DNA from 2 places in the Lysinibacillus sp. UBA5994 genome. Region 2 is predicted to be linked to the other one. Evidence: riboswitches for the same ligand, from Rfam matches in the RefSeq annotation. Region 2 holds a riboswitch; the other holds the start of a gene.
What was found. Region 2 has a riboswitch for preQ1 ahead of queF (preQ(1) synthase). Riboswitches for the same ligand answer to the same signal wherever they lie in the genome.
Positions count from the first base shown of each region.

Region 1: another riboswitch for preQ1. It lies ahead of B3D98_RS10940 (QueT transporter family protein); the one in region 2 lies ahead of queF (preQ(1) synthase).

Region 1 is NZ_DJAU01000031.1:31,819-43,011, forward strand. It holds gene B3D98_RS10935 (ABC transporter substrate-binding protein) at 4-1,026, opposite strand; PreQ1 riboswitch class I at 1,348-1,392, shown strand; gene B3D98_RS10940 (QueT transporter family protein) at 1,399-1,881, shown strand; T-box leader at 1,950-2,149, shown strand; gene trpB (tryptophan synthase subunit beta) at 2,208-3,371, shown strand; gene B3D98_RS10950 (long-chain fatty acid--CoA ligase) at 3,415-5,034, opposite strand; gene B3D98_RS10955 (L-threonine 3-dehydrogenase) at 5,223-6,176, opposite strand; gene B3D98_RS10960 (methyl-accepting chemotaxis protein) at 6,528-8,198, opposite strand; gene B3D98_RS10965 (FtsW/RodA/SpoVE family cell cycle protein) at 8,433-9,608, shown strand; gene B3D98_RS10970 (N-acetylglucosamine kinase) at 9,666-10,646, opposite strand; gene B3D98_RS10975 (asparaginase) at 10,659-11,193, opposite strand, start outside.
Region 2 is NZ_DJAU01000038.1:51,722-62,914, reverse strand. It holds gene B3D98_RS12810 (MFS transporter) at 1-927, shown strand, start outside; gene B3D98_RS12805 (VUT family protein) at 1,044-1,583, opposite strand; gene queE (7-carboxy-7-deazaguanine synthase QueE) at 1,625-2,353, opposite strand; gene queD (6-carboxytetrahydropterin synthase QueD) at 2,346-2,816, opposite strand; gene queC (7-cyano-7-deazaguanine synthase QueC) at 2,820-3,479, opposite strand; gene queF (preQ(1) synthase) at 3,584-4,084, opposite strand; PreQ1 riboswitch class I at 4,210-4,256, opposite strand; gene B3D98_RS12780 (S8 family serine peptidase) at 4,566-8,309, shown strand; gene B3D98_RS12775 (amino acid ABC transporter ATP-binding protein) at 8,509-9,237, opposite strand; gene B3D98_RS12770 (amino acid ABC transporter permease) at 9,265-9,930, opposite strand; gene B3D98_RS12765 (transporter substrate-binding domain-containing protein) at 9,962-10,744, opposite strand; partial or broken gene B3D98_RS12760 (IS4 family transposase) at 11,125-11,193, opposite strand, start outside.

The DNA of each region.
Region 1 (11,193 bases), on a different contig from region 2:
GTTTTACTGTTCTAGAATTTCGGCACCCCAAGAATCTTTAATTTCGATGCCTAAATCATCTGCAACTTTTTTATTGATTAATAATTTCAGATTTTGTGGGTATTGTGCTGGTGTATCGGCAGGTGTAGCTTCACCTTTTAAAATTTTCACAGCCATTTGACCTGCTTCATAACCGATATCGAAATATTCAAAACCATAAGCTGCTAAACCGCCACGTGCTACAGAATCTAGTTCTCCTACAATTAATGGTAATTTATTAGTATTGGCAACATCAATTACCGATTCTAATGCAGAAACAACTGTGTTATCAGTAATAATATAGAAAGCGTCTACTTTACCAATTAGAGACTCTGTCGCTTGTTTTACATCCGCTGAAGTAGATGCTGATGCTTCTACCACCGCTAAACCTTGTTCGTCCATAACCTTTTTCACTTCTGAAACTTGTGCAACTGAGTTTTGCTCACCCGCATTGTAGACCATCCCTACTTTTTTCGCACCAAGTTCTTTTAGGAATGCTACAGTTTTAGAAATCGTTTCTGGATGTAAATCGATTGTGCCTGTAATATTTTTCCCTGGCTTCTCCATTGAGTCAATTAGCTGTGCACCAACAGCATCTGTAACAGATGTAAAAATAATTGGAATATCACTTGTTGCTGTTGCAGCGGCTTGTGCAGAAGGTGTAGAGTTTGCAAAAATTAAATCTACGTTTGCACTTACTAGATTGTTAGCAATTGTTGTGTTAAGGCTATTATCTCCCTGTGCAATTTGTGGATCGTAGTCAACTTTTAAACCAGCATCTTCAATTGCTTTTTTAAAGCCTTCCGTTGCTGCGTTTAACGATGGATGCTCAACAATTTGAGTAATCCCGATTTTATATGTTTTATCATCTGCATTTCCGCTCTCACTTGCATTGTTTTTTTCATTTCCTTTTGAATCTGCTGTACCTGAGCCACCGCTACCACAAGCAGCAAGAAGCAACACTAATCCAAAAAGAAGGAATGACAACTTCTTTACATTGCTTTTCACAAATAATCCCCCCGATTATATTCTCGAATATCTATCGCACTTTATCCAAACAAAGTGTGAATGTATCGCTATATTATCGTTATTATCGAGCTCCGTCAACAACATTATGAATGTTCTGACTTTTAAAAGTGACAAAATATTTTAGTTTTTCATTCAATTTGGCGCTTTAAACCGCTAAACTACGCTGTTTTAGTTAATCGATTTCTTTTTTCAACATAGTAAAAAATATTTATGACAATTTTGCGACGATAGGACATTATAGACAAAGTCTGACATTTGACTTCTACTAGATATCTATAATAGAATATTTACTTGTGTGAAAGCACCGTGGTTCGTAACCATCCCACGAAAAAAAACTAAGGAGAAATGAATATGAAGATAAAATTTTTAGCAGCAAGTGGTATCATTGCGGCTCTCTATATAGCTGTAACCATGCTTGTTGCCCCATTTGGTTTTACAGAGGTACAGTTCCGAGTATCTGAGATGTTTAACCATTTAGTGGCCTTTAATCCACGCTTTGCCGTAGGGATTATTATTGGTGTATTGATCTCTAATCTCTTTTCACCACTTGGCATTTACGATTTAGTTTTTGGTGTAGGTCATTCAATGATTACACTTGGCCTGTTTATTTTAATCTGTAAATTTGTCAAAAATATTTGGGCACGTTTAATTATTAATACATTGCTCTTTACATGTACTATGTTTATCATTGCCTTTGAGCTGAACTTGGCTTTAGAGTTGCCATTTTTCTGGACTTGGCTAACAGTCGCGGCGGGTGAATTTGTTGTATTAGCTGTAGGTGCACCGATTATGTATGTATTAAACAAACGCCTTCACTTTAAAAATTTGATTTAACTGACGGATCTTTTTAGATTCGTCTTTTTTCTTGACACTATTCTGAAAATACTCTACAATTCTTTCTAATAAATGCAAGGAAGAAGAGTAGTAGCAAGCATTGTTACTTTTAGAGAGCTGGTGGTTGGTGCAAACCAGTAGTACAGACTTGTGAATGGACTTCAGAGCAGCCTTATCAAATGTAAGGCCGTTTCGCTCCCCGTTACCGGAGCAGGAAAGCGCGCAAAAATTGCGAATGAAGGTGGCACCACGGTTACTCGTCCTTTTTATGAGGGATTGGAGTGGCTTTTTTTTTGGAAAAATTAGCATAGAGGAGTCGAGTTAAGATGAGTACAGTAGTAGAAAAAAAGGGATATTTCGGTGAATTTGGTGGAAGCTTTGTTCCAAAGGAGCTTCAAAATGTTTTAAATAGACTAGATGAGAATTTTCAAAAGTATAAAGAGGATGATGATTTTAAGCAAGAATTAGATTACTATTTCCGTGAATATGTCGGTCGTAAATCCCCTCTTTATTTTGCAGAGAATTTAACAAAGCAATTAGGTGGCGCAAAAATCTATTTAAAACGTGAAGACCTTAACCACACAGGCTCCCATAAAATCAATAATGTATTAGGACAAATCTTACTAGCTAAACGTATGGGAGCAAATCGCGTGATTGCCGAAACAGGGGCAGGTCAACATGGTGTAGCAACAGCTACAGCGTGTGCCATGTTTGGAATGGATTGCACGGTTTATATGGGCTTGGAAGATACAAAACGCCAGGCATTGAACGTATTTCGCATGGAACTTCTCGGAGCGAAAGTTGTAGCTGTCGATAAAGGGCAAGGCCGCTTAAAGGATGCAGTAGATGAGGCATTCGCTGATTTAGTAGAAAACTATGAAACAACCTTCTATTTATTAGGCTCAGCAGTTGGACCACATCCCTTCCCATCAATGGTTAAACATTTTCAATCAGTGATTAGCCGCGAAAGTCGTGAACAGATTTTAGAAAAGGAAGGAAAGCTGCCGACAGCTGTTCTTGCCTGTGTAGGAGGCGGTAGTAATGCCATTGGGGCATTTGCTGATTATATTGCAGACGAAGATGTTCGTCTTATTGGAATAGAGCCAGACAAAGCTGCTACCTTAAACGAAGGAACACCAGGAGAGCTACACGGCTTCAAATGTTTAGTACTTCAGGACGCAGAAGGTAACCCACTCCCTACCTATTCAATAGCAGCTGGTTTAGATTATCCAGGTGCGGGGCCTGAGCATAGCCATTTGAAAACAATCGGTCGTGCTGAGTATGTGACCGTGACAAATGAAGAAGTTTTAGATGCCTTCCAAGTACTTTCTAAGGTTGAAGGTATTATTCCTGCCCTTGAAAGCTCACATGCAGTCGCACATGCTCTAAAATTAGCACCAACTTTATCATTTGAGGAAAGCATTATTATTAATATTTCTGGTCGTGGCGATAAAGACGTTGAACAAGTCTTCCACATGCTAACTAAATAACTCAAAAAAGAGCGACTTCCATTTACGGAAATCGCTCTTTTACCTATACCAATGATTTAGGAGAAATTTCTGCTACATTATCTCGCAGCTTCGCTTTCAGGAATTTTCCGACAGATGTCTTTGGAATTTCTTCTAGAAAGACAACTGCATCTGGTACCCACCATTTGGCAAATTGATTTTCTAAAAAAGCAAGAAGCTCTGGTTCAGTTACTGATTGTCCCTCTTTCAATACAACACAAGCTAATGGACGCTCCTGCCATTTAGCATGGGGCATGGCAATGACAGCCGCTTCTAAAACGGCATCATGAGTCATCAGCGCATTTTCCAAATCAACAGAGGAAATCCATTCCCCACCTGATTTAATAAGATCCTTCGTACGGTCCGTAATTTTAATAAAGCCATCTGCTGTTCGTACAGCAATATCACCAGTATATAACCAACCATCTCGATAGGCATCTGCTGTTCGCTCATCACGATAGTATTCGTTGGAAATCCATGGGCCTTTTAAACGTAATTCCCCCATTGTTTCGCCATCCCAAGGTACCTCACCCGCCTCATTAATAATACTAGATTCGATACCTGCCATTGTCATCCCTTGCATCGCTCGAGCTTCAATACGTTTTTCAATCGGCCAATCTTCCATCCATGACATATAATTAGACAATGCCACGATTGGTGTAGTTTCCGTCATGCCATAGACAACAATATAAGGAATACCATATTTTTCTTCAAATGTCCGAATGAGTCGAGTTGGTGAAGCCGATCCACCACAGCATATCGCTCTTAAAGAACTAATATCTCGTTCTTTCTTTTCCTGCTCCTGTAAGGCACCTATCCAAATGGTTGGAACACCAGCAGTTAATGTAACCTTTTCTTGTTCGATTAAATCCATTATTAATGCTGAAGTGAATTGCGGACCTGGTAGAACTTGTGTAGCACCCACATTGACACTAGCAAAAGGCAAGCCCCATGCATTTGCATGAAACATGGGTACAATCGGCATCACGACATCTCTTTCCGCAATTCCCATAGAGTCAGACATACTCAGCATGATACTGTGTAGTACTAAACCCCGATGGGAATAGACAACCCCCTTTGGATTCCCTGTTGTGGCGCTTGTATAGCACATACCGGCAGGTGCTTCTTCATCAATATCCTCTGGAAATTGAAATTCTTCATCAGCAGTAGCTAATATGTCCTCATAGGATAAAACATTTTGTAATGTAGTCTTTGGCAAAGCTGGTTCATCCGTCATAATGATATAGTGTTTCACTGTCTCAAGTTTTGGCGCAATATTTTCAATGATCGGTAATAAATCTACATCGACCATTAAAATCTCATCTTCTGCATGATTAATAATATAGATCAAATGCTCTTCTGATAAACGAATATTTACCATGTGTAAGATTGCCCCTGAGCAAGGCACAGCAAAATAAGCTTCTAAATGTCGATGCTGATTCCACGCAAAGGAGCCGACTTTTGTTCCTCTTGTCATCCCAAGCTTCGTAAGGGCATCTGCTAAACGACGCGTTCTTTTTGCCCACTGCCCATATGTTAAACGATGTATTTTGTGTGGGCTTGTCCGTGAAATAATTGATTTTCTTGCAAAATAGCTCTCTGCTCGTTTAAAAAAACTAGTTAAAACTAATGGTGCTTGCATCATAAAACCCATCATCCCTTCATTTGTGAATTTCCCCTTGTGAAATTATCATAGCATTAATTTAACTGAATACTATTAATATTCCGAATATTATTATATTTTAATTTCATAATTTAATCTATATATTCCAATAATTTTCTTTTATATATAAAAAAACGGATGAAGTCTAGTCTTCACCCGTTGCCTACCTATTATGAAATTGCTTTTTTATGCAGTTTAATTTTCAATTTTTCTAACATATCTACCGTCATTTTAGCTAAATCATATTCTGCTTTGAAGCCCCATTCTTTTTGAGCCGCTTCAATATTTAAAGAGTTTGGCCAGCTATCTGCAATGGCTTGACGAACAGGATCTACCTGATAGCTCATTGTGAAATTTGGTAAGTGTTTCTTGATTTCAGCCGCGATTTGCGAAGGTTCGAAGCTCATGGCTGTAATATTAAAAGCATTGCGATGAACAAGTTTACTACCGTCTGCTTCCATTAAATCTACAATAGCTTGTAAGGCATCTGGCATGTACATCATATCCATAAATGTACCTTCCTGAATATACGATGTATATTTGCCTTGTTCGATGGCTTCATAAAAAATTTCTACTGCATAATCTGTTGTACCACCACCAGGAGGTGTTACATAAGAAATTAGCCCTGGGAAGCGTACTCCACGTGTATCAACACCAAAACGATTGAAGTAATAATCGCATAATAACTCACCCGCTACCTTATTTACCCCATACATAGTTGTTGGTCTTTGCAAAGTATCCTGTGGTGTATCTTCCTTTGGTGTAGACGGACCAAACGCACCAATCGAGCTTGGCGTGAAAAATTGCATATTTAACTCACGTGAAACTTCTAACGCATTCATTAATCCACCCATATTTAAATTCCAAGCTAACAATGGATTTCTCTCTGCTGTAGCTGATAATAATGCTGCTAAATGCATCATCGTATCTGCACCGAAGTCCTTTGCTAAATCATGCATTCTTTGTCCATCTGTCACGTCCAATATTTCAAATGGGCCCTTAGTATGTTCAAGCTTTCTAATGTCTGTAGCAAGTATATTGTCCTCTCCATAAATACCACGAAGTTTTTCTACTAGCTCAGAACCAATTTGACCAAGTGCTCCAGTAACAATAATCTTTTTCATTTCCCAAAACCTCCACATGTGAACAATTGTACTTTCTGAAAGTACAAAAATACATTAATAAACATTGATTTAATAACACTTTCAATGAAATTCATTATAATGTGTTCGTTTTGAAAATACAACAATTATATTAATAATATTCCATACAAAGAACATACAATCCCTTATTCACAGTATATGAGAACATGAAAAATATTGTGCTACAAAAATATACAAAACACATTTGTACATCTCAAAAACACAAATTATTTACACTTTCATAAGCTAGTTTTGTAACCATGCAAAAAAAAGAATCTTCTTTGCTATTTTTGCAAATAAGACCCTTTTTGAATATTATTCTTTAATATTAAATTATATCGAAAAACGTTTGACAGCTATTTGCAAAACTTTTGATACTTTGCGCAATTCCTTAATATAATTATGGAACTGTTGCTGAGCTGTTAATTGATCAGCTGTTAACGTAGCAACATGCTTAGTAGACACGGCATTCGTATCGGATAAGGCTGTCAGCATACCCGCATCTTCACTTACCTTCTTCGTGTGATTGGCAATCTCTTGAACCGTAGTAGATACTTCCATAATATATGGCTTAATAGTATGTACTTTTTCTAAAATTTGATCAAAACTTGACGCAGTTTGTCCTGTAACAGCTACACCTTTTTCAGTCGCTACTAAAACCCCTTCCATCATTTGTACCGCATAACTCGAATCTAAATGGATGTTCTGTACAATGGATGTAATCGTTTGTGTCGATTGAACAGTTTGCTCTGCAAGCTTACGAACCTCATTAGCCACTACTGCAAAGCCTTTACCATGCTCTCCTGCTCTAGCGGCTTCAATTGAAGCGTTTAAAGCCAGTAAATTAGTTTGCGCTGTTATTCTTTCTATTACCTCAATCATTTGATCAATCGATGCAGCCCGCTCTACTAAATTAAAGATAGCTGTATTAGATTTTTCAACCGCCTGCTTAATAGCTTGCATTTGTGTTAAATTAGCCTGTACAATTTCAGTTCCGCTTTCTGCATCTCTGGCCGTTTTTTGTGCAAAACTTTCTACAACCTGAACCTTTTCTAAAATAACCTGTACATCATTTAAAACCTCCTCTAAGGAAGCAGTATTCGAAGCTAATTTACTAGAAGAAGCAGACGTTGACTCTGAAATAGATTGTACATCCTTCGCTATTTTTAATGTCGTTGTTGATGATTGCTCAGAGGATTTCTGCAATTTCCCTGTCATTTCTTCTACTTCATAAGCACTGTCTGTGACAGTATGGAGTAGTCGTTTCACCTCTGTTACCATTTGATTGTATGACAGAACTACTTCACCAAGCTCATCATGAGCTACATAACTTGCACTGGCAGTGAAATCACCTTGTTCTGCTCGTTTTAATAATGACTTTAGTTGACGGGTTGGCACATTGACTGCCTTCGTTGCAATAAAGCCGATAAGGATAACAAGCAAGACAACCGCTAAGCATACGCCACCTAGTAACCAGTAGCCAAATTGTACATCTTTTTGATAAGCCTGCTGTTGGTCTTTTGCTCGTTGAACCAAATAATTTTGCGTGTCTTCTAATAATGCATGACTCTCCTGACTAATTGGTAAAAATGTTTGCACATAAAACTGATCTAGCTCACCATGGTTCAATTGCTTAAAGTTCTCAATGGCTTCTTCCTGCTTCTTAAGCAATGACTTATACTTCTTAATTTGATGACTCATCTTCTTGTCAATTTCTTGGCTATCTAGATGATCTAAAGGCTGCGCCATGTTTTGTAAAATGGCTGTCATTTCTTTATCGTCACCCTTCGAATCTACTATAAAATCTAATCGACGCTGTGATTCTTCTAGCTCATTTAGCCATCCAATTGGGACCAGTCCCTGTGTGTAACTCTCACTTGCATGCCACGACATTTTCCTTAAATAATCTACACTGAATACACCTAGCAATACATTCGATAATACACAAACAATCATGAGTACAAGTAACTTGTCCTTCACCTTAATGAAACGGAAAAAATGCATGATCCTTGGCTCCTCCTCCAACTCTTACCAATAATGATAGTATAGAGATATAAAGCCAGTGTTATATTTTTGTAAATTTTAATCGAAATATTAAGAATTTATACCCATCATTTAGTTTTATTTAGGTAATTTAACTCGCTAAATTAGCCAGATTATTGCTACTTATTCATACTATTTTTAGAAAAACATTCGCAACCTTCCATACATTGTAAGCGTTCATACTAGAGAATGGAGGTGTTACATTTGACGCAATTCAAGAAGTTAGATTGGAGTTTAGTAATAAGTCTTCTTTTACTCGGCGCTATTAGTTGCCTTTTTGTCCATTCTAGTAGTGTAAATTTTGAACAGTATTCAAGCTCCTTTATTATCAAACAGTTTTTATTTTATGTCATCGGATTAACCATCATGCTTGGAATATCCTTGCTTGATATTGAGCAGTTGAAGAAGATTGGATGGCCATTTTACTTCCTAATAGTTGCTTTAACGGCTGGTCTTATTGTTGCTCCTGAAAGCATTGCTCGAACGATCAATCAGGCAAAATCATGGTATCAAATCCCGTTTTTAGGTTCTCTCCAACCCTCGGAATTTTTAAAGTTCGCTTTTTTAATAGTTGTGAGTAAGGTCATTATTGCTCATCAAGAGAAAAATGTCCGCCCCTCCTATCTAGCAGATTTTTGGTTACTTATAAAAATCGGGCTAATTGTCCTTCCTCCTACGCTACTCGTTTATAGACAACCCGATACAGGTATGGTCATGTTGTATATGGCAATGATTTTACCGATGATTTTCTTTTCAGGTATTCATAGAAAGCTTCTTGTCGTATTTACGGCTGTTCCTCTAGTTATCATCAGTACGCTGGTAGTGCTCTATGTCAGATTTAATGAATTTTTTACAGAGAAGGTTTTAGGTGCTCTATCAGGACATCAGATTTCTAGAATTTATGGATGGCTTCAGCCTTATGAATATACAGATTCTTCTTTTCAAGTACGCCAAGGCTTTATGGCTATCGGGTCAGGAGAATTTGTGGGCAAGGGCTATCTACATAACAATGTCTATGTACCAGAAAAACATACCGATTTTATATTCTCTGCTATTGCAGAAGAGCTAGGTTTTATTGGAGGAGCATTTGTAATCGCGCTACTTTTTTTTGTTATCTATCGTATTGTCGTTATTACGGTAGTAGCGCGAGACCCCTTTATGACTTTAATGGGGGCAGGTATTTCAAGCTTACTAGCCTTTCAAATTACTCAAAATATCGGCATGACCATTGGGCTTTTACCTGTCACAGGTGTCACCCTACCCTTTTTAAGCTATGGTGGAAGTTCGTTATTATCCAATTTTATGCTTATCGGAATCGTCATGATCATTCATCATTCATATAAGGGGTATATGTTTAAAGTAGGAGACTGACAAAATGCAAGTAGAGACATGTATATGCTATTCTCTACTTGCTAAGTTAAGGGGGGATTAATTCGTTAAAAACTTATTCATACTTGCATTATATTGATCGATAAATAGCTTTGCCTCATTATATGGTAATCTTAAAGCAGCTAAAGCGGCACCACCTACCGGTAAGCTATAAGCACCCACGAAGTCATATTGATTACTATTCTTTTTATCAATAGCGATTAATTTTTTAGTAAATAGCTCCAATTCATTAAAAACGCCACCAGCTAGCACTACTTTGACTTGCTTATGTGCAAACGGGTTTTTTTTGTAACAAGCGTTTATACTTTGATAAAAAACATGGCACACTTGATCAATAATTGTATTGGCTTCTCCATCACCACATTTAGCGCATTCAATTGCAACCTTACTTAAAGGTGATATGGTATCCCGCGGATGTCCTTCGCCATATACCACTTCAATTATCTGCGGAACGGATTGTAATCGAAAATATTCTAATACTGCTGCTGTTAGAAGCGTTTCAGGACCTCTTTTGTCGAATGCTTTAAATACCGCTTTTAATGTGCGAATGCCAATATCATAGCCACTGCCCTCATCATCAAAAATATAACCCCATCCTGCTGTACGCTCAATTCTTCCAGATGCATCTATACTAAGTGTAATCGCACCCGTACCAGAAATTTGAACAATGCCTGGCTGCCCCAAGGTTCCCGCATACAGCGCGTTCATTCCATCATTCGATAGTGATAGTTGACAGTCTTTCGGTAAAAGCGAGGTTAATAATGCATAGGTAATTTTCTCATTATTATTTTCTGTTACACCAGACAGGCCAGCATGGCACTTTGTAATGTGTTGAAATTCGTGAGGCTGTTGTCTTTTTAAATTATTTATTAATTCTGTTATCGTCTCTGTAAAATGCTCGAAGCTCATGGATGTGGGATTACTTTTGCCTGTTTCTGCTAGCGCCATAATTTGCCCATGACATGTTGAGATTGTTGCAATCGTTTTCGTCCCACCGCCATCTATTGCCAAAACATGCAAGTGCCTTCACCTCTATACAATTTTAATTGTAGATACAATTTCTCCTACCTCTACCCCTGCATCATTACGCACAAATGCAGGAGACAATGCTTTAATACGCTCAATTGTTTCTTGATTTGTATACTGCATTTGTTCCAATACAGAAGCAATTACATTGGGCCACGGACTTTCGGAGCCATTCATAATTTTCAAGGCAAAACTTACTCCTTCATTTCTTAGAGCAAAACAGTATACACCCTGTGCTCCGCCCTTCGCCACAATATTAGGGTCCTTTAATAATGCTGTACAAATAAAGTTTTGCGCTGCAATGATATGACTCTCTTGATTCATTACTGCTGTAAGTTTTATTACTGCTTCACGAATTAGTTCATCATCAATCAATTCTGGTCGTGCTAACTTTAAATAGGCAATGGCCATGTTTTTTAGCGGAATCGCAAAGACAGGCGCACCACAGCCATCAATCCCTGTACGAATTCTCTCTATTTCATATTCACTTAAATAAGCAATATATTTTTTTATCATCTGTTGCAGTGGATGTTCTGGATGA
Region 2 (11,193 bases):
GCCTTAAATGCTCTGTGTGTAATTTCAACGAGCTATATTATGCTCCTTATACTTCGGGTTATGACCGCGATTGTAACAGGTGTATTGATCTCTCTAGCCATGATTGTTGCAAGCGAAACCATGCCGATTAATAAACGCGGCCTTGCTATATCATTTGTTTTCGGTGGTTTTACACTGGCCAATGTAGTTGGAGTACCCATTGGAATTGTAATCGCTGAATGGTACGGCTGGAATGCCACTTTTATGTTAACCACTCTTCTCGGAGGGTTGGCGTTTGCGGCATCTTTTTTCGTCTTACCTACTCGACTCAGCCAAGTACGAAGCTCAATACGGGATCAATTTTCTTTAATGATTCAGCCTCGAATTTTAATTGCCTTTTTCATTCCTGCTCTCGGTTTTGGTGCAACCTATGCAGTCTTTACGTACCTTGTTCCTATTTTAAAGGGAATGGGTGCACCAAATAATTCTATAAGTTTAATCTTATTCGGCTACGGCTTTCTTTCAATTTTCAGCAACATTCTTGCCGGTAAAATTGCCACTCACAATGCCATCGGCCGACTTCGGTTTGTCTTTCTCGCACAAGCTATTGTATTGACAAGCTTATTTTGGACAACAAACCATTTTATTTTAGGATTAGCGAACATCGGACTAATGTCACTTATGGCCATCCTCTTAACAACATCTACTCAACTTTATTTAATAGATTTGGCCGAAATTTATAAACCAGATGCTAAAGGACTCGCTGCTTCTCTTATGCCAGTGGCAAGTAACGTAGGCATCGCTTTTGGGTCTGCATTAGGCGGCATTGTATATCATCAAGGAAATTTGATGAATGTCACATGGGTCGGTGGTATAGTTGCCGTCGGTGCAAGTCTACTAACTTTCTTTAGTTATCATTTAGACCTTAAACAAAAGAAAACAGCATAAAAAATGCAAGAGGTACATTAGAAAGAATATAAATCAAACAGACCCATTCGAATAAAGCGAATGGGCCTGTTTTTAAAAAGCTTACTTGTGATCCGTATCTTCATAATAAGGAATAATTATTCTGGAATAATATATTTTTCTTTCATTGGCCCAACTTTATTTAAAATAATTGCACCAATCATTTGTATAATCGTCTTCACAATAATTTGCCCCAAAATGGCGGCAGGTACCGCTTCCCATGGCAATATATTGGCACCAAGTGGACTTAAGCCAATTACTACGAAAATTGCAGAATCTAGAAATCCTCCAACAATACCACTGTAGAACACACGCCAAGCCATTGGTAATTTTAATCGAGTATAAATTTCAGTATCAGCCGTTTCAGCGACAACAAATGATAGTGCTGAGGCTACCACAATTAAAAGTGTATCACCTAGTAGGAATGACACCACAGCTGATAAAATTAAAGCTGTAATAATAAATAAATACGTCTTTTTTCTACCATATTTATTTTGTACTAGATCCCGAAAAATAAAGGTGGCCCCAATTAAAAGCGTTCCCATTGGAACAATAAACATACCAAAATGGAATGGTGCAAATGCTGCCGTTACCACATTAGCAATAACAATAGATAATAAATAAAATAATATTCTCAAACTATTACTCCTCAAGTAAATTTAATTTTTGTAATGGCACACTATACACCTCTTTTATTTCCCCACACAAGGGCATGTAACTGTGGCAGTACTTTAACATCTCTTAAATCCTCATCCTTCATTACTCTATCAATCAGTGCACGATATTTATCCAATAAATTCATCATTAATTGTGAATTATCAGTTGCCGTGAGATCATCATTACCGACTTGAAGATAAAAAGGAATCATTGGATATCGATGGTGAATTTGTTTAGCATAATCGTAATCCTCTTGATTAAAAACGACTATTTTGAGGGATACATGGTGATTGCTGTTCCGATCTTTAAGTTTTTCGAAGATATAAGAGAGCACCGAGTAGTCTGTGGTCATTCCAGAACTAGGTGGCTTTGGTGATATTGTCAGTTCATCAATCTCATACATCCATTTTTGCCACCTACTTCCCTGTGTTTCTACCCCGATTTTTATGTCATTTTCTTTTAAAATGGCAATAAGCTCTGCTAAATTCGGATTGAGTGCAGGATTGCCGCCTGAAATTGTGACAAATGAAAAACCATTGCCCCCTAAACGTTTCAACTCAGACCAAATCTCTTCCGCTGTCATTTGGACAATAAGGTGCTTTCCACTGCCATCCCACGTAAACGATGAATCACACCAAGAACAGGAATAATCGCAGCCCGCAGTTCTTACAAACATCGTCTTCTGGCCAACGACCATACCCTCTCCTTGAATCGTTGGCCCAAAAATCTCGATAACAGGTACTTTACTCAACTTCCATCCACTCCCGTCTAGCTTCTGCATAGCTTGTTGGAGTCTCATAAAGCCTGATAAACTCTACACGCACACCGTTATATCCTTCATCACGCAAGGCCTCAGTCAACTTTTCGTAAATCCAAACAACAATGTTCTCTGCCGTCGTATTCATGGGTGGAAGCGTTTCATTTAAATAACGGTGATCCAAATGAATCTCTATTTTATGTTTCCATATTTCTTTTATATCGCCGAAATCAATCATCAAACCACGTTCATCTGTGTAGCCACTCAGTCCTAATATAGCTCGATAGGTATGCCCATGTAGATTTTTACATTTCCCTTCATAATGATGTAGATGATGGGCAGCATCGAAGGTAAATTCTTTGCTTATGAGAACACGCTTTGCATGATATTTCAATTGATTTCTTTGAATATCCACATCAATTCTCTGGAGTCTCTCAACGATTTTAAAATCTGACATGCCTTAAGACTCCTTCCTATAACTTAAATACTCATCAAGCCCTTTATTTCGCAATTTACATGCTGGGCATTCACCACATCCATCTGCTATGACACCGTTATAGCAAGTCAACGTTCTTTGCCGTACAAACTCAAGTGCCCCAAGCTGATCAGCTAATTCCCATGTTTGTGCCTTATTCAGCCACATCAAGGGTGTATCAATCACAAAGGAATCATCCATCGATAAATTTAACGTTACATTTAAGGATTTAATAAAGACATCTCGGCAATCCGGATATCCACTAAAATCAGTTTCACAAACACCTGTTACAATATGCTTTGCCCCTACTTGGCTCGCTAAAACGCCCGCAAATGAAAGAAAAAGGAGATTGCGGCCAGGCACAAAAGTCGATGGGAGCTCACCATTTTCTCCGTCCTTCACCTTTATGTCTTGTCGTGTCAATGCATTCGGAGCAAGTTGATTCAGGAGAGACATATCAAGTATGTGATGCTTGATACCAAGCTCCTCTGTTATCACCTTCGCACAGTCAATTTCAAGACGATGCCTTTGACCATAATCGAAAGTTACTGCCTCAATCTCTTCAAAGCGTTCTTTTGCCCAGAACAAACAAGTTGTGCTGTCCTGACCTCCACTAAATACTACAATTGCTTTTTCCTTTTTCATCTATAAAGACTCCCTTATATCGAAAAAACAGCACTCTAAGAAAAAGTGCTGCTTTCTTCTTAGTTTTTTTAAGAGGGTAGCTAAAAACCTCTGTCTTGCTTCATTTATCGATTATCAATTTTTTCTGGGTTAAGATCGTGGTTCATTAAACGATAATTGGCGATTTCTTCGTATTTAGTTCCTGGCTTCCCATAGTTACACCATGGATCAATCGAGATACCCCCACGTGGAGTAAATTTCCCCCAAACCTCTATATATCTTGGATCAAGTAATGCAATTAAATCATTCATAATGATATTCACGCAATCTTCATGGAAATCGCCGTGATTTCTAAAACTGAATAAATACAACTTTAGAGATTTACTTTCAACAATTTTTTTATCTGGGATATATGAAATGTACATCGTTGCAAAATCCGGCTGATTTGTAAGCGGACATAAACTAGTAAACTCTGGGCAATTAAACTTAACAAAATAATCTCGATTAGCATGAAGATTATCCACTGCCTCTAATACCTCAGGTGCATAATCATAGGAATACTTTGTACCTTGATTACCTAATAGGGTCAAATCCTTTAATCCTTCTTCATGACTTCTGCCAGACATAAAAAAACCTCCTTGTAAAATGTTTCCCAACACTTTTCAAGAGAGGCATCACCAATCATTCTATTTAAAACATAAGTAAACAGATAAAAAAAGCCACGTCCGATATGGACATGGCATATTGTCATGTTTCCATAGTTTTTTATAGAGGGTATCAGCTATGAACCTCTCCCGTTCTAGTCCGGGCATTCTTTTCTTCAATATCGTACAAAAAATAATACAGGACGTCAAATGGATTTTTTATAAAACTCTTAAATGATAAAAAGTATGAATCACTGTAAGTCAATACTCATTTGAAAGTTCTACTTTTTTATTAAATTACTAGGAAAATAGAATTAATCCGTTTTTGACAAAGTAATACTAATTATCAATATTTTGAGATTTTTCAATATTCCGATATTCGAATTATCTCACCTGTGATAAATTGGAAATATCACACTAAACTGAAAAGTGTGATAATTAAGAGCGGAGGGAGAAATGAGATTTGAAAAAGTTTAAGTTTACGAAGTTTTTAAGTAGTATGATAGCTTTCGTTATGGTGCTTTTTCTATTGGTTCCATTATCGAGTGCTAATGCTGAAGATTCGAAGCCATTCAAGCAGGATAGCCAAAGTGAAAGTATACTTCAATTAAAGGCGGCTATCGCTGAACAGCTAAGCTTGTCTAAAGATGGTCCAACTCTTCACGAAAGCTTACAAAATGTATCAGGCAATCAAGAAGTTGCAGTCATCGTACATTTATCTGAAAAGCCTGTGGCACTAGAGCAAGGAATGAGCCAATTGAAAGGCCAAAAGTTCTCTAATGCGCGAGCAAATGAAGTTCGATCAAATGTAAAATCTCAACAAGCACAAGTTAAGAAAGAATTAGCTACTAAAAATGTTCAAATGACTCAAGGCTACACATTTGATACTGTTTTAAACGGTTTTGCAGCAACTGTGAAAGCAAATGATCTCCCAAAGCTGCTTTCAATAGAAGGAATAACATTAATTGAACCTGATGCAATTGTTTACGCATCTGAAGATAATACAATGAAATCATCAGAACTGATTAAGGAAGATCAATTAGAGGCTCAAATGAATACAAGTATTTCTTTCCTCGGCATCGAACAGCTTTGGAATGAAGGAATTGAAGGACAAGGTATAAAGGTAGCAGTATTAGATACTGGTATTGACACAGATCACCCTGAGTTCGCCGGAATTTACAAGGGTGGGAAAAACTTCATTCCAAATTCATCAACTTACACAAAGCCTCGGGCAGATGACGATGCATCGGAAACCTTGCCTTCTGAGCGTCCTGCTGGAACACCCGAATTTAATGAAAAGGGAAGCTCGTTCTATACTTCTCACGGTACTCATGTTGCTGGAACTATTGCAGCAATTGGGGCTAACAATTTCGGCATTAAAGGAATTGCTCCAAAAGTAGACCTTTATGCTTACCGTGTTCTTGGTGCATATGGAAGTGGGGCTACATCTGGTATTGTTAAAGCAATTGAAACGGCTGTAACAGAAAAAATGGACATAATCAACCTTTCTCTTGGTGGGGGGGCTAACTCTGAAACGGACGCTGGTTCATTTGCTATTAATAATGCAATGATGGCTGGAACAATCGGAGTAATTGCAACAGGGAACTCCGGCCCAAATCGAGGAACAATGGGCACGCCTGCAACCGCTCGTTTAGGAATTGCTGTGGGTAACACAACAAATCCAGAAACAATGTATAGCGGTGAAGTGAATGTTACAGTTGGTGACTACAACTTAACAAAACAGCTCCCATTAATGGGAACAACTTTTGGAAGGGATTTAGCAACACAGCTTCAAGGAGAATTTGACCTAGTTGCTATTCCTGGAAACGGAGAAGTAAAAGACTATGAGGGAATCGATGTAGAAGGTAAAGTGGCATTAATCTCTCGTGGCAGTATCGCATTTGTTGATAAAATTGCGAATGCAAAGGCAAATGGAGCAGTCGCCACAATTATTCATAACTTTGCTGGTGGAACAAATGCACCTAATATTTCAGGTACATTCCTGGGTGATTCTTTTGCTTTTCTACCAACATTTGATATGTCCCAAACGGATGGCAATGCAATTCGTGCTGCATTAGCCGGTGGAACTGGAAAAGTTAGCTTTAGTCAATTTACTTCCACAAAGACACTGGGAGATGAAGTAAACGATTCAAGTTCCCGTGGCCCATCTACGCCAAACTTTGATATTAAACCAGATGTAAGTGCACCTGGAACAAACATTATGTCAACGATTCCAATGTATAAAAAGGACTTCCCTAATGCAGATTATGCAGAGGCATATGATCGTAAAACAGGAACTTCTATGGCAACACCGCATATTACAGGTATTGTTGCATTACTTAAACAAGCAAATCCTGATTGGAATGCGTTCGACATAAAAGTGGCGCTTTCTAATACAGCAAAGGTTTTAGATAAAACAAAATACGATGTGTTCTCTCAAGGTGCAGGTCGTGTAAATGCTTATGCTGCTGCACATCCAGAAATTCTTGCCTATGCATTGGATAGTGCAATTTTAGATGGAACAGGAGCTGTTTCAGAAAACTTAAAAGGGACAGTTACTTTTGGTCCACAATCACTTAAAGACCAGAATATTTCCGTAACGAAACAAGTTTTAGTAAAAGATATAAAGGGGAACGGCGGTAATTATAATGTATCAATTGATGTGACAAAATCATTTGGTGATGCAACTGTTACAGTCGACCAGCCAACATTTAATCTAGTTGGTGAGCAAGTGTTAAATCTTACATTAACGGCTTCACAAGCTACAGCTCCAAACGGCTCGGAAATACTGGGGTATATTCACATCAGCGGTGGTGCTACAGAAATTTCATTGCCATTCGCAGCTGACTTTGGAAGTGAGGCAGTAACTGAAATTAAAGATTTAAAGATTACAGAAACAGACCTCTCCTTTAATGGAGATGGCGTGAAAGATTCAGCTGTACTTTCATTTACATTAACTGGCGATGTAACAACTAACTATATCGAGCTATGGGATATTATGAATCCTCAAGGTGGAGAATATGGTGATGGCTACATCGGTTATCTACATGCAGGTACTGCGCTAGGAAAAGGCTCTTATACGCTGAATATCGCTGGGCAATACAAACCATGGGGAACAGAACCTGCCACAGCAATTCCAGATGGTCTCTATACTATTGACTTTACTGGTCTTGCGGCATCAGGGGTAGTTTCCGATTATGTTGGACCAATTATCGTGAAAACGACTAAACCAGAAATTACTGGTTCAGTAGCTGAAGGTGTCGCTACAGGAAAGGTAACAGATAAGTATATCGACTACAATGAAGAGTTATATTTATATGGTTTAAACTACAATTTAAATGATAAATTAAAAGCTTCCTATATTGCGACTGTGAATGGCGAAATACAAGCGCCTGTTCCTTTTGAATTAAATCAAGACGGTAGCTTCACATTCCCAGTAACAACAGAAACTAATGCTGTATCAGTAAAAATTGAAGACGCTGCTGGGAATGTTGGTGAAGCACTAATATTTGAAAAAGATGTAGTTGAACCAAAAGTAACACTTTCTGTCAATCCAACTGAGCTAGACCTAACAGCTGGGGAATCTGCACAACTTACGGTAACAGAGACATCTACTCCTCCAGAAGGTGAAGCAACAGAGGAAGATGTAACTTCAAAAGCAACTTATGTTGTGGGAGATGAAAATGTTGCAACAATAGCAAATGGATTAGTAACTGCTGTAGGTGAGGGCACGACTACGATTACTATTTCATATGGTGATCATGAAGTTACGGTAAATGTTACAGTAAAAGCACCTGTTGTAGAAACACCAATCGTAACACTAGAAATTGACCAAGCTCAGGTTGAAACTAGAATAGGTAAAGAGGTTATGGTTAAGATTACTGAAGTAACTACTTTTGAGGGTAGAAGAACAGAAAAAGATGTTACTACTCTTGCAACCTACGAAGTAGCAAATGATAAAATAGCTACTGTAAAAGCAGGGGCTGTAAAAGGTAAAGGTCAAGGTACTACGACAATTACAGCAACGTATGGTGACCACACATTAACATTTGACGTATTGGTTGAAAAGCCGGGCAATGGCAATGGTAATGGCAACGGCAACGGCAACGGCAATGGCAATGGCAATGGCAATGGCAATGGCAATGGCAACGGCAACGGTAATGGCAACGGTAATGGTAATAATGAAGTTACCGAAGTTGAGTTATAATTAAATAAGTACAGTTCCAGCAAAAAGAGAAATTGCGCTTTGCAATTTCTCCTTTTGCTATTTAAATTTCACTTACTCATGATAAGGTTGGCTGTAACGAGTCTATGTGCAGTTTTTCTGTACATGCTTTATCTAGTAATCGAATATTTAATGCAAAACCATAAGAGATCCTAACATTACCGTTCAGAACCTTTTAGTTTTATTTAAGCATTGTTGCAGTTAAAAATTCTCGTGTTCTCTCCTCTTTTGGATGATTGAAAAATTGTTCAGGTGTGCCGCGTTCAATAATTCTCCCATCATGCATATAGACAATCCAATCAGCTACCTCTTTTGCGAATCCCATTTCATGGGTTACAACAACCATAGTCATTCCTTCTTCAGCCAAATCTTTCATGGTTGTTAAAACCTCTCCCACAAGCTCAGGATCGAGTGCCGATGTTGGCTCATCGAAAAGCATAATGTCTGGTTCCATCGCAAGTGCTCTAGCAATCGCCACCCGTTGCTTTTGCCCCCCTGATAGTTTACTAGGATAGACATCCGACTTATCCTCCAAACCTACTTTTTTCAGTAATTGTTTTGCTTTGATGATAGCTTTTTCTTTGTCTACACCCTTTACCATAACAGGTGCTTCAATAATATTTTCTAAAACCGTTTTATGTGGGAATAAGTTGAAATTTTGAAACACCATCCCAACCTTTTCTCTAATCTTGTTAAGATCATCTGTCCGTGGATTGACTTCATTTCCCTCAATTATAATATTGCCATTATCTTTTCTTTCTAAAAAGTTCAAGCAGCGAAGGAGGGTGCTTTTCCCTGACCCACTCGATCCTATTAGACAAACAACATCGCTCTCGTAGACTGTCATGTCGATATTTTTCAATACATGTAAGTCTCCAAACGATTTATTCAATTGACTTATTTTAATCATTTCCTTAGTGTCCAATTTTTTCAGCTCCTATCTGTCGCTTACTGCTAATTTTAGTTCAGTTCGGTTCACTACAAATGTCATCAACGCTACCAGCAATAAATAGTAGACTGCTACAATGAGTAAGTAGGTCATTTCATCGAAATTATTCGACCCAAGTGTTGTCGCCACATTAAACAGCTCATTCATGGAGATAAATGCGGCTAACGAAGAATCTTTTAAACTGATGATAAATTGATTGCCTAAAGGCGGCAATGCTCTACGGAATGCCTGTGGGAGAATAATCCTTCTTAATGTCAGTGTCTTTGTCATTCCCAAAGAACGTCCTGCTTCAAATTGGCCATTATCGACTGACTGAATTGCTCCACGAAGGATTTCAGAAATATAAGCTCCATTATGTAGCGCTAGAGCAAGGGAAGCAGCCCAAAAATCAGGAAGAAGGAAAATCCCGCTAATTCCGAAGTAGAGGATAAATATTTGAACAATCAGTGGTGTTCCTCGAACCAAATAGACATATATATCTGAAATAAGTTCTAAAATTTTTATATTAGAAATTTTTAATAAGGCAAAGACTAGTCCGATGATGATTCCCAGTAAGATAGAAACCACCGTCAGCTCTAATGTTAAAAGCATAGCTTTAAAGAATACACCTTTTGTTTCCATTAGTATTTGAAAAAAATGCGAAAAACTTGGCAAAGTACTACTTCCTTTCTTTTATAGCATTGGTTTATTCTGATTTTTCGGTAATGTCCTCACCAAAATATTTGATACTGATTTGAGTCAATGTTCCATTTTCCCGAAGTTGTTCCAAAGATTCATTTACTCGCTTCAATAGCTTTGGATTATCCTGAGGCAACACAATCGCTTGTTCACTGCGATTAATTAATTGCTGTCCTTTAATCTTAAAACCTTCCTTTTCAGCAGTTTTTCCTGTAACAAAATCTGTAATTACTGCATCATGACGCCCACTACTCAACGCCTTTAATGCCGTAATATCGCTGTCATATGTTTTGATGTTGTCTGTATACTTGGAAGCTGTATCGGCATATGTTGATCCTTTTGCAACAGCTACTTCCTTTCCCTCTAAATCTTCAACAGTCCTAATTTTACTATACGGTCTGGTGAAAATTTTCGGCCCTGAATAATAATAGGGGGTAGAGAAAGAAACATGTTTACTCCGCTGCGGGTTAATCGTGTGACTTGCAACGGCTGCATCCGCTCTTCCCGTTTTCACCCCTTCAACAATCCCTTTGAACTTGATTCGTTTCTGAACCGGCTCAAGGCCCATTTCCTTTGCAATCGCTTCACCAACCTCAATATCAAAGCCCGACATTGTAAGATCGTCATTTATATAACTAAATGGCTTAAATTCACCAGAAGTAGCAAAAACAAATTGATTTTTATTGATCAGTTCAGATCCATCTTCAAGCTTCTGCTTCTCTCCACAACCAGACAACATGCAGGCTACGATTGTACTTAAGACCAATAAAAACTTTTTATTCAACAACATGTTGGCTATAACTCCTTTCTCTTTCGATTATTCCTACAATCCTTTCTTGCTATATAACTTGCTTATGATAGTTAATACCCAATCCACTCCCAATAAAACAAAAAAGTATCAGGCACTTTTAATAGTGCCTGATACTTTTTCTACAAATTTTGCATTTCAGTGTGGTCGTTTTTACTCTCCAAGCCGGAAATAAAAAATGGGAAATTACGTTAAAATATATGCGTAAGTAGTTAAACAAAGGTAGTAATCAACCACTTTTTACTATATCCTGTGGCTTGTGCAACAACGATGATTAATTCTTTATAAAACGCTCTCTCCTTGAATTTTACGTAGAGATTTCCATAAAGCAGCTTTTAAATAACTACTGATTTGTAAATACGTTCGTTCCCTTTTGAATCGAGGACTTTAATTAAGAAAAGTACATTTTCAGACCGATTTTGTGTCGTCTC